Regions from separate parts of the Clostridium sp. JNZ X4-2 genome, predicted to be linked through region 3. Evidence: riboswitches for the same ligand, from Rfam matches in the RefSeq annotation. Region 3 holds a riboswitch; each other region holds the start of a gene.
The links. A riboswitch is a leader RNA that binds a small molecule or an ion and turns the genes downstream of it on or off. The one in region 3 is predicted to bind cobalamin.
Positions count from the first base shown of each region.

Region 1: it holds a riboswitch for cobalamin, as region 3 does, so the genes downstream of both, ACYUJ6_RS13040 (DUF3870 domain-containing protein) here and ACYUJ6_RS12155 (cobyric acid synthase) in region 3, are expected to answer to the same signal.
Region 2: it holds a riboswitch for cobalamin, as region 3 does, so the genes downstream of both, ACYUJ6_RS15190 (BMP family ABC transporter substrate-binding protein) here and ACYUJ6_RS12155 (cobyric acid synthase) in region 3, are expected to answer to the same signal.
Region 4: it holds a riboswitch for cobalamin, as region 3 does, so the genes downstream of both, hemA (glutamyl-tRNA reductase) here and ACYUJ6_RS12155 (cobyric acid synthase) in region 3, are expected to answer to the same signal.

Region 1 is NZ_CM142685.1:2,708,360-2,711,566, reverse strand. It holds gene clpB (ATP-dependent chaperone ClpB) at 1-1,407, shown strand, start outside; cobalamin riboswitch at 1,410-1,587, shown strand; gene ACYUJ6_RS13040 (DUF3870 domain-containing protein) at 1,704-2,024, shown strand; gene ACYUJ6_RS13035 (acetyl-CoA hydrolase/transferase family protein) at 2,327-3,207, shown strand, end outside.
Region 2 is NZ_CM142685.1:3,155,454-3,158,660, reverse strand. It holds gene ACYUJ6_RS15195 (acetyl-CoA hydrolase/transferase family protein) at 1-878, shown strand, start outside; cobalamin riboswitch at 1,046-1,228, shown strand; gene ACYUJ6_RS15190 (BMP family ABC transporter substrate-binding protein) at 1,390-2,502, shown strand; gene ACYUJ6_RS15185 (ABC transporter ATP-binding protein) at 2,575-3,207, shown strand, end outside.
Region 3 is NZ_CM142685.1:2,525,778-2,528,984, forward strand. It holds gene ACYUJ6_RS12155 (cobyric acid synthase) at 1-1,340, opposite strand, end outside; cobalamin riboswitch at 1,478-1,652, opposite strand; gene ACYUJ6_RS12160 (energy-coupling factor ABC transporter ATP-binding protein) at 1,765-2,490, opposite strand; gene ACYUJ6_RS12165 (energy-coupling factor transporter transmembrane component T family protein) at 2,487-3,207, opposite strand, start outside.
Region 4 is NZ_CM142685.1:480,396-483,602, forward strand. It holds gene ACYUJ6_RS02450 (glycosyltransferase family 39 protein) at 1-907, shown strand, start outside; cobalamin riboswitch at 1,053-1,221, shown strand; gene hemA (glutamyl-tRNA reductase) at 1,345-2,616, shown strand; gene hemL (glutamate-1-semialdehyde 2,1-aminomutase) at 2,617-3,207, shown strand, end outside.

The DNA.
Region 1 (3,207 bases), 180 kb from region 3:
TTAATCGATGAGGCCTGCGCCATGATAAGAACTGAAATTGATAGTGTACCAACTGAAATGGATGATGTCAGGAGAAAATTGTTTCAGCTTAAAATTGAAAAAGAAGCATTATCAAAGGAAAAAGATAATGCTTCCGTGGAAAGACTTAAAACAGTAGAAAAAGAACTGAATAATTTAAAAGATAAGGACAATGAACTAACTGCCAAATATGAAAAGGAAAAGTCCAATATAACGGAAGTCAGGAATTTAAAAAAGCAATTGGATGAAGCAAAGGGACAAATTGAAAAAGCAGAAAGAGAATACAATCTAAATAAAGTTGCAGAATTGAAGTATGGAGTCATACCTAAACTGGAAAGTGAAATAGCATCAGGTGAAAATTTGATAAAAGAAAATAATGAAAGTGCAATGCTGAAAGAAGAAGTTACAGAAAAGGAGATATCCCAGATAGTATCTAAATGGACGGGAATACCTGTATCAAGATTGGTAGAGGGAGAAAGGCAGAAACTTATTAAATTGGAAGATGAACTTTCAAAAAGAGTTGTAGGACAAAAGCAGGCTGTGAAAGCAGTTTCTGATGCTGTAATAAGAGCAAGGGCAGGAATGAAGGATCCAAATAGACCAATAGGATCATTCATATTTTTGGGACCTACAGGTGTAGGTAAAACCGAGCTGGCTAAAACCCTTGCAAGAACTTTGTTTGACAGTGAGGAAAATATAATCAGAATAGATATGTCGGAGTATATGGAAAAGTATTCTGTTTCAAGGCTTATAGGAGCTCCTCCGGGATATGTAGGTTATGAAGAAGGAGGGCAGCTTACGGAAGCAGTTAGAAGAAAGCCTTATAGTGTAATATTATTTGACGAGATAGAAAAAGCTCATAATGATGTATTTAATATTTTCCTTCAGATACTGGATGATGGAAGACTTACGGATAATCAAGGCAAAGTGGTAGATTTTAAGAATTGTATTATAATTATGACTTCCAATATAGGAAGCAGTTATTTACTGGAAAATAAGAGCAGTAGGGGAATAGATAAAGACATAAAAGATAAAGTAATGAATGATATGAAGTTGAAATTTAAACCTGAATTTTTAAACAGGCTGGATGATATCATAATGTTTAAACCGTTAAATACGGAAGAGATTAAAATTATAATAGATATATTCTTAAAAGATATAGAAAGCAGGTTAAAAGATAAGAATATTTATATAGAAATAACTGACAAAGCTAAAGAAATCATAGCAGAAGAAGGATATGATCCGGTTTATGGGGCTAGACCTTTAAAAAGATATATGGAAAATGTACTGGAAACGTCTATTGCCAAGAAGATAATTAAGGGTGAAATTTATGAAGGATGTAATATAAGGGTAGATTATGATGATAGATTTAAAATAGACAAGATATAAGTAAGATTGAATATTTAAATGGGTGTTATTTTAATAAGTAAAAGGAAAAGTATAAAGACTGCAGCCCGCCGCTACTGTATGGAGGATGAAACTTTATTATGCCACTGGATTATATATCTGGGAAGGCCAAGGAGTAAAATGAATCTGAGCCAGGAAGCCTGCCTAATATCTATGTTGATTCTTTCGGAGGGAAGGAAAATTGCATACTTTAAATTTGTAAGTTATATTTACGATTTAATGTAAAATTATTAATACATTAGGTTCTATAAATGATATGTAGATTTGAGGTGTATATTTTGAAGAAAAATAACATATTTATTACTGGATATGCAAAGCTTCCGAAGGGAATAACTGCAACCGAAATTTACAATGAAATTGTTATAGGGATTATTATAAATAGATGTTCCGGTGAAATACAGGATGTTGAGTGTTCTTTTGTGACTGATACTGCAAAGAAATACGCAAAAAATTTATTAATAGGGAAGAATTTGAATAATGTTAAAGAAATAGTGGGGGATATAGAAGATAATTACTTTGGAATGGCTAAAAAATCTTTTATAGCGGTATTGATAAACTGTTATGAAAGGTATAAAATAATAATGAACAAAGAGAATTAAAAACAATTTAATAAAATTGCCATTTTATTATAACATAAAGGTTGATCCCTTTATGAAGAATTAATAAAAAACACGGCATTAGTGTATTTCTGAGTACACTGATGCCGTTTTTTAAATGTATATTTTTAAACTATGTGTTAAAAAAGAAAGAAAAAAGTAGAAAGGAGAATGTGAGTTTCTGGTATTAATAGTATAAATTAATTAAAAAGTTAAGGCATTTATTTAAGCTTAAGGGTAATAATAATTTAAAAGGTAATAATAATTTAAAAAAGATCAATTATTTATAATGAAGAGGGGATAGCATGATTACGGATAGAATAAAAAACAAAGACCTTTTGAAATATATAGGCACAGCTAATGATGCAGCTGATCTTATAAAAGATGGAATGACTGTAGGAACTAGCGGATTTACATTTTCAGGATATCCAAAATCTGTACCAATGGCACTGGCAAAAAAGATAAAAGACGGTGCTAAGATAAAAATAAATTTATTTACAGGCGCCTCTGTAGGTGATGAACTTGATGGAGAATTAGCTAGAGTTGGGGCAATTAACAAGAGATTTCCATATCAGACACATAAAGACGTTAGAAATGCCATTAATGCAGGTGAAATTAATTATGTAGATGCTCATCTCAGCATGTCGCCACAGATGGTGGACTATGGGTTCATGGGAAAAATAGATGTGGCAATAGTCGAGGCTGTGGGTATAACTGAAGAAGGATATATTATACCGACTACATCAGTGGGTAATGCACCTACTTATGTTAGAGATGCAGATATAGTGATTGTAGAAATAAATGAAAGTCAGCCTGTATCTCTCATAGGAACACATGATGTGTACGTTCCTGAAAAACCGCCTTTTAGACAGCCAATACCTATAATTCATGCAGGAGACAGAATAGGTACCGATTACATAGTTTCGGATCCTAAAAAGATAAAATGCATAGTTTTCAGTGATATAAAGGATAATATCAGAAAAGTTGCACCTATAAGTGATGTAAGCAGAAAAATGGCGGGAAATCTGATAGACTTTCTTGAAAATGAAGTTAAACAGGGAAGACTTCCGGAAAACTTGCTTCCAATTCAATCAGGGGTGGGTTCAGTTGCAAATGCAGTACTTGAAGGATTAAAAGAATCCAGATTTACCAATTTGCAGGTATATACTGAAGTTGCACAGGATTC
Region 2 (3,207 bases), 630 kb from region 3:
CGGCAGAGTGCGCCAAACTGGTTATTGCAGAAGTGAATGAAAATATGCCCAGGGTTTTAGGAGATTGCTTTATAAACATTTCAGACATAGATTATATAGTTGAAAGTTCCAGACCTATAATTGAAATGGAACCTCCTAAAATAGGGGATGTGGAAAAGAAAATAGGTGAGTACTGTGCTTCTTTAATAGAAGACGGATCCACTCTTCAGCTTGGAATAGGAGCTGTCCCGGATGCAGTGCTTTCATCCTTAAAAGACAAAAAGGATTTGGGCATACATTCTGAAATGATATCCGACGGAGTTATAGACCTGGTGGAATCCGGTGTTATCACAAACAGCAGGAAAAGCATCCACAGAGGGAAAATAATAACTACTTTTCTTATGGGAAGCAGCAGATTATATGATTTTGTAGATGACAATCCCATGGTTGAATGTTATCCCGTAGATTATGTAAATGATCCCATGGTTATAATGAAAAATTATAAAATGGTTTGTATAAACTCCTGTGTGGAGATAGATTTGACTGGACAAATATCTTCTGAAAGTATAGGAGTTAAGCAGATAAGCGGTGTGGGCGGACAGATTGATTTTGTAAGGGGAGCCAGTATGGCTGAAGGCGGAAAATCCATTATGGCCATATCATCCACTACAGCAGGGGGAAAGATATCAAGAATAGTTCCTTTCCTAAATAGGGGGGAGGCTGTTACAACTTCAAGGAATGATATACAGTATATAGTTACTGAGTATGGAATAGCCCAGCTTAAAGGAAAGTCACTGAGAGAAAGACATAAAGAGATTATAAAAATTGCCCATCCAAAATTCAGGGATAAACTTATAGAAGAATTTGAAAGCAGGCTTAAATGCAGATACTGTGAGTAGACAATATATTATGTTAAAATCCCTTGTATAGGTGATATAATATGCAGGAAGTGATTTATGTGAAAACGTAGATCACTTCTTTTTTAGGAATATTTGATTTGAATATGTGTTGACTGTGTAAATCTTATATCATATACTTAACAATAAGATAATAAATGGTTGTAAAAATTTAATATTTAATGTTAGGTGCTGTTTTTTAACAGTTGAAAGGAAAAGTTGAAGAAGCACTGCAGCCCCACCGCTACTGTATGGAGGATGAAACCTTGTTTATATCACTGGTAATGTATCTGGGAAGATAAGGGAGTAAAATGAATCTGAGCCAGGAAGCCTGCCTGACATTTTTGTTAATTCTTTCGGAGGGAGGGTATTATACATTTTGTTAAACTGCGTTTTATTTGTAATATATACGCAAATGGTTACATTCAGATGTAAATAATGGCGATCCGCAAGGGTCTCCTTTTTATTTTGTTCAAAAATTTTTTGACGACGAATTATAATATGGGGGGAAATTATGAAAAAATTGAGAAAAGTCAGTCTGGTTTTATTGTGTGTTATTGTGGCAATGTCAAGTTTTATAGTCGGATGTCAAAACAAGACCAAGGAGCAATCTGCCTCGAGTAATAAAAAAATTAAAGTTGCTTTTGTCTATGAAGGTCCTATAGGTGATACAGGCTGGAATTATGCCCAGGAGCAGGGCAGAAAATATCTGATGAGTCATATGCCAAATGCAGAAGTAACATATGTGGACAATGTTCCTGAAACTGCCGATTCAGAAAAAGTATTTACACAACTTGCCCAAAAAGGAAATAAAATTATATTTGGGACAACTTATGGATATATGGATTATATGGCTGATGTGGCAAAAAAGTTTCCAAATGTAGTTTTTATGCACTGCAGTGGATATAAAACTTCAAGTAATTTAGGTACATATTTTGGACGTGACTATGAAGGCAGATATCTTTCCGGAGTCATTGCAGGAAAATATACAAAGAGCAATGTAATAGGGTTTGTAGCTCCATTTTCCATACCTGAGGTGGTAAGAAATATTGATGCATTTACACTGGGGGCTCAATCGGTAAATCCAAATGTAAAAGTTAAAGTGGTTTATACAAATTCCTGGAGTGATCCGGCAACTGAAAAAACAGCCTCCAACAGTCTTGTAGATGCGGGAGTGGATGTGCTTGCAATGCACCTGGATTCTACAACTGTACCCCAGACTGCACAGGAAAGGGGAGTGTATGCAATTGGATTCAGTTCCGATATGAGATCCAAAGCTCCAAAAGCAGTACTTGGAGGAGCAGTATGGAACTGGGGACCCTATTATGTAAAAGCAGTTAAAGCTGTAGCTGATGGTACATGGAAATCATCACAATATTGGGGTGGAATTGAAGATAATTCAATAATTGACATAGGGCCTTACGGAAATATGGTAGACAGTGATGTAAGATCACTGGTTGCAAAGGATAGAAGCAATATTATAAATGGAAAATTCAATGTGTTTGAAGGACCTGTATATGACCAGTCAGGAAATCTGAAAGTTGCTGAAGGCCAGAAGCTTACGGATGAACAAATGCTTTCACTTAACTGGTTTGTAAAAGGCATTGAAGGAACAATTTCTAAATAAAGTATGTTATTTTTACATACCGGCTTTTTAAAAAAGCCGGTATGCAGATTTTAAAGGTTTGAGAGGGATAGCATGGAAAAAATACCAATAGTTGAAATGATAAATATATCCAAACAATTTTCTAAAATACCTGCCAATGACAAAATTTGTTTTTCATTAAATGAAGGAGAGATTCATGCACTTTTAGGAGAAAATGGAGCGGGAAAGAGTACTCTTATGAATATATTATCAGGGCTTTACAGGCCGGACAGCGGTAAGATAAAAATAAATGGAAAAACTGTGGAATTTAATTCACCAAAAGACTCCATAACCTGTGGCATAGGAATGGTTCACCAGCATTTTGAACTGGTGGATGCATTCACGGTTTCGGAAAATATAATGATGGGCCTTAAGAACTTAAAACAAATTTATAATAAGAGGCTTATAAACAATCAGATTGTAAAATGTGCTGAAAAATATGGGCTGAAGGTAGAGCCGGATGCAAAGATATGGCAGCTTACAGTAGGCGAGAAACAAAAAGTGGAGATTGTAAAAGTGCTGATGCATGGAGCAAAAGTACTTATAATGGATGAACCTACGGCAGTGCTTACAGAAAATGAAATAGAGGCTTTTTATAATACCCTCCATTTGCTTGTAAAAGAAGGAAAATCCATCATAATAATATCACATAAAATGAAGGAAATTATAAAAAATACCGATAGAATC
Region 3 (3,207 bases):
TCAAAGATACCATGTATATAGGTTCCAAATACATTGTGTTTTGCATTTAAAGCTCCATCTTCTATATTGACCTTCTTCTTATTTTTTTCTGTCAATTTAAACAGTGGTTTTGCATCTGCGCCATATTTACATATTCCCATATGGATTTCATATCCATATACATCCAATTTTCTTTTTTCTAAAGTTCCATCATTTTTTGTCATGGGAAAATCCACATTACTTCTAGCCTTTATTCTAGTAGTGACTTTTTCCCTTTCAAACACAGTCTCTATATCTAAAAGTCCCATTCCCTCTACTTCTCCTACATCCGTCTCTGTTTTATAAGGATCCTTTATTGACTTTCCAAGCATTTGATAACCACCGCATACTCCTATTATAATTCCGCTATTACTGTATTTTTTAATGCAGGCTTCAAGTCCGCATTGTCTTATTTTTATTAAATCCTCTATGGTGTTTTTACTTCCTGGAATTATGAGTAGATCGGGATTGCCGAATTCCTCTTCAGAATTTATAAATCTTACAGAAATATCCCCTTCACTTTTTAGTGCGTCTAAATCCGTAAAGTTGGATATATGAGGTAATTTTATTACAGCTATATCTATAGGAGCTGTAACCTTTTTGTTGAATTCCACAGCTCCATCTTCATCTTCCAATGCCAGATTAAAATAAGGTATAACTCCTATGCAAGGCACTTTAATAACATCCTCCAGCATTTTAAGACCGGGCTTTAATATGTCTACATCTCCTCTGAATTTATTTATTATTGTACCTTTTACCCTGGTTTTTTCTTCCTCCGTAAAAAATAACATAGTTCCTGCAAGAGAAGCAAATACTCCACCTTTATCTATATCACCTGCTAAAACCACTGGTGCATCTACTAATTCTGCCATACCCATATTTACAATATCTCTATCCCTCAAGTTTATTTCTGCAGGGCTTCCGGCACCTTCCATAACTATTATTTCAAAACTTTTTTCCATCTTTTTAAAATGACTTCTAAGCATATCTCTAAATTCCAATTTCATATTGTGATATTCCATGGCTGTACTATTTCCATATACCTTGCCATTTACTATTATCTGGCACTTTTTATCTGATGTTGGCTTTAACAATATGGGATTCATATATGCCTCCGGCTGCAGCCCAGCTGCATAAGCCTGAAGTACCTGAGCACGTCCCATTTCTTTGCCATCCAGTGTTATATATGAATTCAATGACATATTTTGAGATTTAAACGGACATACTGAATATCCATCTTGTTTAAATATTCTGCAGAGAGCAGAAACAATTATACTTTTACCAACAGAAGAACCTGTTCCTTGAATCATAATCTTTGCCATAATGGTTACTCCCCCTTAATCTTCTTAAGTATAATAAAAACAACGAAAGGCAATGAGCCTCTAGAGCTCATTGCCTTTAACATAAAAACCCAGCTTGTGCTGAGAAATCAATCATACTAAAAGTTTCTTCCCCTCCGAAAGCAAAAATAAATTAGGCAGGTTTCCTGACTTATGATAAAATACTTGCCTTTATCCTCTTATTATAAAATAATAAGATAAAACTCATTATCAAATACAGTAGCGGGGGCTGCTGCGGATTTTAACCGCATTCCCTTTTCACCTATATAAGGCACCTAAAATTTCTATTTAATTATAGTCTAAGTTTATTATAATCTGGCGTTCATGTCAACCAGCAGACATGAACTAGTTTTTACCACTTAAACAAAAACACTTCTTATTTACAAACTCCACCTGAACCTGAAAATCACTTGATATTATATTTTATTAAAAAATCATTGTCCTCAATCACTTTATTGTAAATATCGTCTCTTATTAAACAATGATCTTCCGAAAATACCAGCACACGTTTGAAAAGTCCTTTTGTATATTCAAAATCATGGGTAGAACATATTATAGTTTTTCCAGCTTTATTTAACTCTATAAATAAATTATTTAAAAACTTTTTGCCTTTCGGATCTATTCCACTCATAGGTTCGTCTAAAACCAATACTTCCGGATTAAGAGCAAGCACAGAAGCTATTGCAACTCTCTTTTTCTCCCCTCCGCTTATATTGTATGGCTCCTTATTTTGAAGATCCTTTACATTTAAAAGATTTAAACAATCCTCCACCCTTTTTTTTACTTCTGCTTCGTCCATGCCCATTTGTCTTGGACCAAAGGCCACCTCTTCATAGACATTGGAACAAAAAAGCTGTGCATCTGAATTTTGAAAAACGAACCCCATTTTTTTATGGAATTTCTTTGAAAAACTGCCTTGCTCCAATTTATCACTAGATATTTCTAAATTATCAAAATAGTATCTCCCTTCTGTAGGAAATATCATTCCGTTCAATAATTTCAAAAAAGTTGATTTTCCACTGCCATTTGCTCCTATAAGTGCCACTGAATCCCCTTGTGCTATTTTAACATTTATATTCTTCAGCACTTCTTCGTCTTTATACTTAAAAAATACTTTCCTAAATTCTATCATTTTAACCCCATCCCAGTTATGTAAAAATACATAATTATAATAAAAATATTTACTATTAAATATAAAAAATCAGTAACCTTAAACTTAAACTTTGCATGGGAGATATATTCCCCTGTAAATCCTCTACATTCCATAGCATAATACATCTCATCTCCCATTTCTTTAGACTTTAAAAACAAACTTCCCATGAGTTTTGAAATAGAAGAATACTTATTGTTATTTTTCCCCACAGACCTAAGCTTGAGAGAATAGAACATATCTAGTGCAAATTCTCCTAAAATATAAATATATCTTAAAGTTATATCAAATACTAAAATAAAAATATCCGGCACAAAAAACTTCTTTAATGCCTTTATTATATCATGCCAGCTGGTAGTGTAGGATAAAGTATTTATGGAGATTATGGTTCCAACCACTTTCAATATAAGCAGTATGCTGTTTCTTGTATTCCCCATAACTATAGACGGTATTAGCATTATAACAGTAAACAATGGTACAGCTGTACTTAGAATCAATATTTTTTTTATTTCCCCTATATCCAAAAGACTCAATACCAGCAAAAAATATACATCCACCAGAAATACATAGTGAAAGCTTTTGGATAGAGATAAAAATATTATATTTAAAATAGTAAAAAACAATTTCACCGTGGGGTTCAAATTGTATATAAAATTATTTCCCATTCTATTATTTCTTTTAATAAGAGACAGAAGATGT
Region 4 (3,207 bases), 1.5 Mb from region 3:
AGGGCTGCTGGATTTGCTCATGTTATCCTATTTTAACACTACTATACCTGCTGTATTTAAAGGTATAATCACAGCAGCTGCAGTGATGTGTCTTGCTTCTTCTGTGCTGCTGATAATTTACAGGATAATAAAGAGAGAAAGCTTAAATCAAGGCAGAAATATAAATTTTGCCAGGGTGCTTGCCAGTCTTGCTTTTATAGGAATACTGATAACGCCTGCTATTGGATCCTCTGCTGCTGTAACTCATGGTGTAAATGGAAGCATGCCTGCTGCAGGATTGGAACTCCTATCCAGCAGCGGATCCGGCAATGCCGGCATGAGGAGTATGGGAGGAAGCAGCAGACTCAGCAATACAAATGAAAAATTAATAAAATTCCTTGACAGCCATGTTAAAAATGAGAGATATGCTCTTGTGGTCTCCAGCTCCAATACTGGTGCCGGCATGATAATTGAAAGCGGTAAAAGCGTGATGCCTCTTGGTGGATTCTCAGGATCCGATAAAATACTTTCCTTAAGTGAATTCAAGCAGCTTGTTAAAAAAGGCGAAATAAGATATGTGCTTACAGGAGGAATGGGAAGAGATTCAGATGATATAATGAGCTGGGTTGAGAAAAACGGTAAAGCTGTTCCGGAAAACCAGTGGAAGAATACCACATCCGGCAGTCAGGAAAATAGAAACATTCAGGGAAACTTCAATAACGCTCAAATGAATAGTCAAATGGGTAATGGCAACAAAGAATCTAATAATGGCAACAAACAATCTAATGAACTCAATGGAGACGCGAATAAAAATGCAGGCACAAATAAAGATGAAAGCGGAAAAGTTCAGAATTCAGGTCAAAATGGATTTGGAGGAATGGGAATGAATTCCCAGACACTGTATGATTTACAAGGCACTGTAAAATAATGGAAGGGGGGTCAGACCCCGTTCCAAATTTTGGTATGGGGTCTGACCCCATTCCATATATTTCCTGAAAACTGTGTCAGAAATATGCACCCTTGCTGATAAATGAGAGTTGATTCTTTCCTTGATAATGTTATAATTAAGATAAAATCTAATAATAAGTGTAGGTTAATTAAAGGGGAATCAGGTAAAAATCCTGAACTATCCTGTAGCTGTATTAGATGAATTTAAGCAATATGGGCCACTTGAGAAACGGAGAAGGCATACTTAAATAATGAATCTTAAGTCAGAAGACCTGTCTATACTTCGCACCGTTAACTCTACAAGTGATAGAGGGGGCTTGATATTGATGAACTATTTTTACAGTAATATGTATTGATTATAAAAATCCTTTTGACACTTTGTTAAAAGGATTTTTTTATTAAACGGGAGTGATGAAAATGGTACAGCTTATTGGAATAAAGAGTGAATGTAATATTGAAATCAGGCAGAGGTTTTCCATTATAGCTTCAAAGCTGGAAGGTAAATTAAAATGTCTCCATGAATTTCTGGAAAATGTCTTAATATTGAGTACCTGTAATAGAACAGAAATATATATGGAATCAAAATTTTCCAGGGAAGATGTAGTGAATATAGTATTTAAAGGATTGGATTGGGACAGCAGACTTATTCCCTATACTTTTTATGCTGAAGACAGTGAGGCCGTTAAACATTTAATAGAGGTCAGCTGTGGTTTCCATTCAAAAATTCTGGGCGAAGATCAAATTTTAGGACAAATCAAGAATGCATATACTGCAGCGGTAAAAGCTAAAACTATAAAAGGCGGTCTTGAAAGGTTGTTTCAAAATGCCATAGCCTGTGGAAAGGAATTCAAAAGTATCTGTGAGATGTATAAAATACCTGTATCGGTTCCGTCCATAGCGGTAAGGGAGGCATTAAATAAAGGCTGCAGAAAGTATATGATAATTGGTTTCGGGGAAATCGGCAAGCTGGTGCTGAAGTATCTGGAAAGTTCCAATGCAGAAATGGTATATATTGTAGTCCGTGACTTGAATAAGATCAAAAATTTATGCTATGATTACAAATGGGTTAAATTTATAACTTTCAAAGAGAGAAAAAATTATTATAATAAGGTAGACTGTATCATAAGCTGTACTTCTGCACCGCATACAATAATTTCAAAAGAGGATATTCCCTGGAAAAAATTACTTGTATTTGATTTGGCGGTGCCCAGAGATGTTGATACAGGTGTCTCGGATTTGCCTCAGATCCAGCTCTATGATATTGACAGCATAAGCAAGATGGATGAAAGAAATAAAATCATGAGAAAAGAAAAGATGCTGAGATACAAATATATTGTGGATGACTATATAAACAAATTTATGGAATGGCAGGCTTTGGATGAACTTTCACCTGAAATACAAAGGATAAAAAAATATGGTAATGAAATCTGCAATAAAAGAATACAGACTTTTAAGAACAAACGATATACAAAAGACAATGAAGCACTTGTAAGCACAATGATAAACAGCACTGCCAGAGTTTATGTAGACAGGGCAATAGAAGTGCTGAAGGAAGAAAAACTTAAGGGAAGAGAAGATGAGTGTCTGAAAATGATAAATAGAATATTTTTTCCTCCTAGCTGTGATAATGATTTAAAGCGGGATTATAATAGTGATTTACAGCAAAATAAAGAATGGAGATGTAAATAGATGATAAGTGATGATATATTCAATGAATCCAAATTATATATGCCTGGGGGAGTAAACAGCCCTGTCAGGGCATTTAAGGATGTACCCTTAAATCCACCTGTAATAAAAAAGGGAAAGGGAGCTTATATTTATGATGAAGATGGCAATGAGTACATAGATTTTGTATGCTCCTGGGGTCCCATGCTTTTAGGACATTGTGACGAAGATGTGGTAAATGCCATAAAAAACACCTGTGAAAATGCCATATCCTTTGGAGCCAATACTAAAGTTGAATTGGATCTGGCTAAACATATATGCACAACTGTGGACAATGTGGAAATGCTCCGAATGGTAAATTCGGGTACAGAAGCTACCATGAGTGCGGTAAAGCTTGCCAGAGGTTATACGGGAAGGAACAAGATCATAAAATTTGCCGGATGTTATCATGGACACTTTGATGATTTCTTGGTTGATGCAGGATCAGGAGTCATGACTGAAGGAATTCCGGGCAGTGCGGGAGTCCCTGAAGACAGCATAAAAAATACTCTTGTGGCTCAATACAATGACTTGAAAAGTGTAGAAAAGCTTTTTGAAAAACAGGGCAGCAGTATT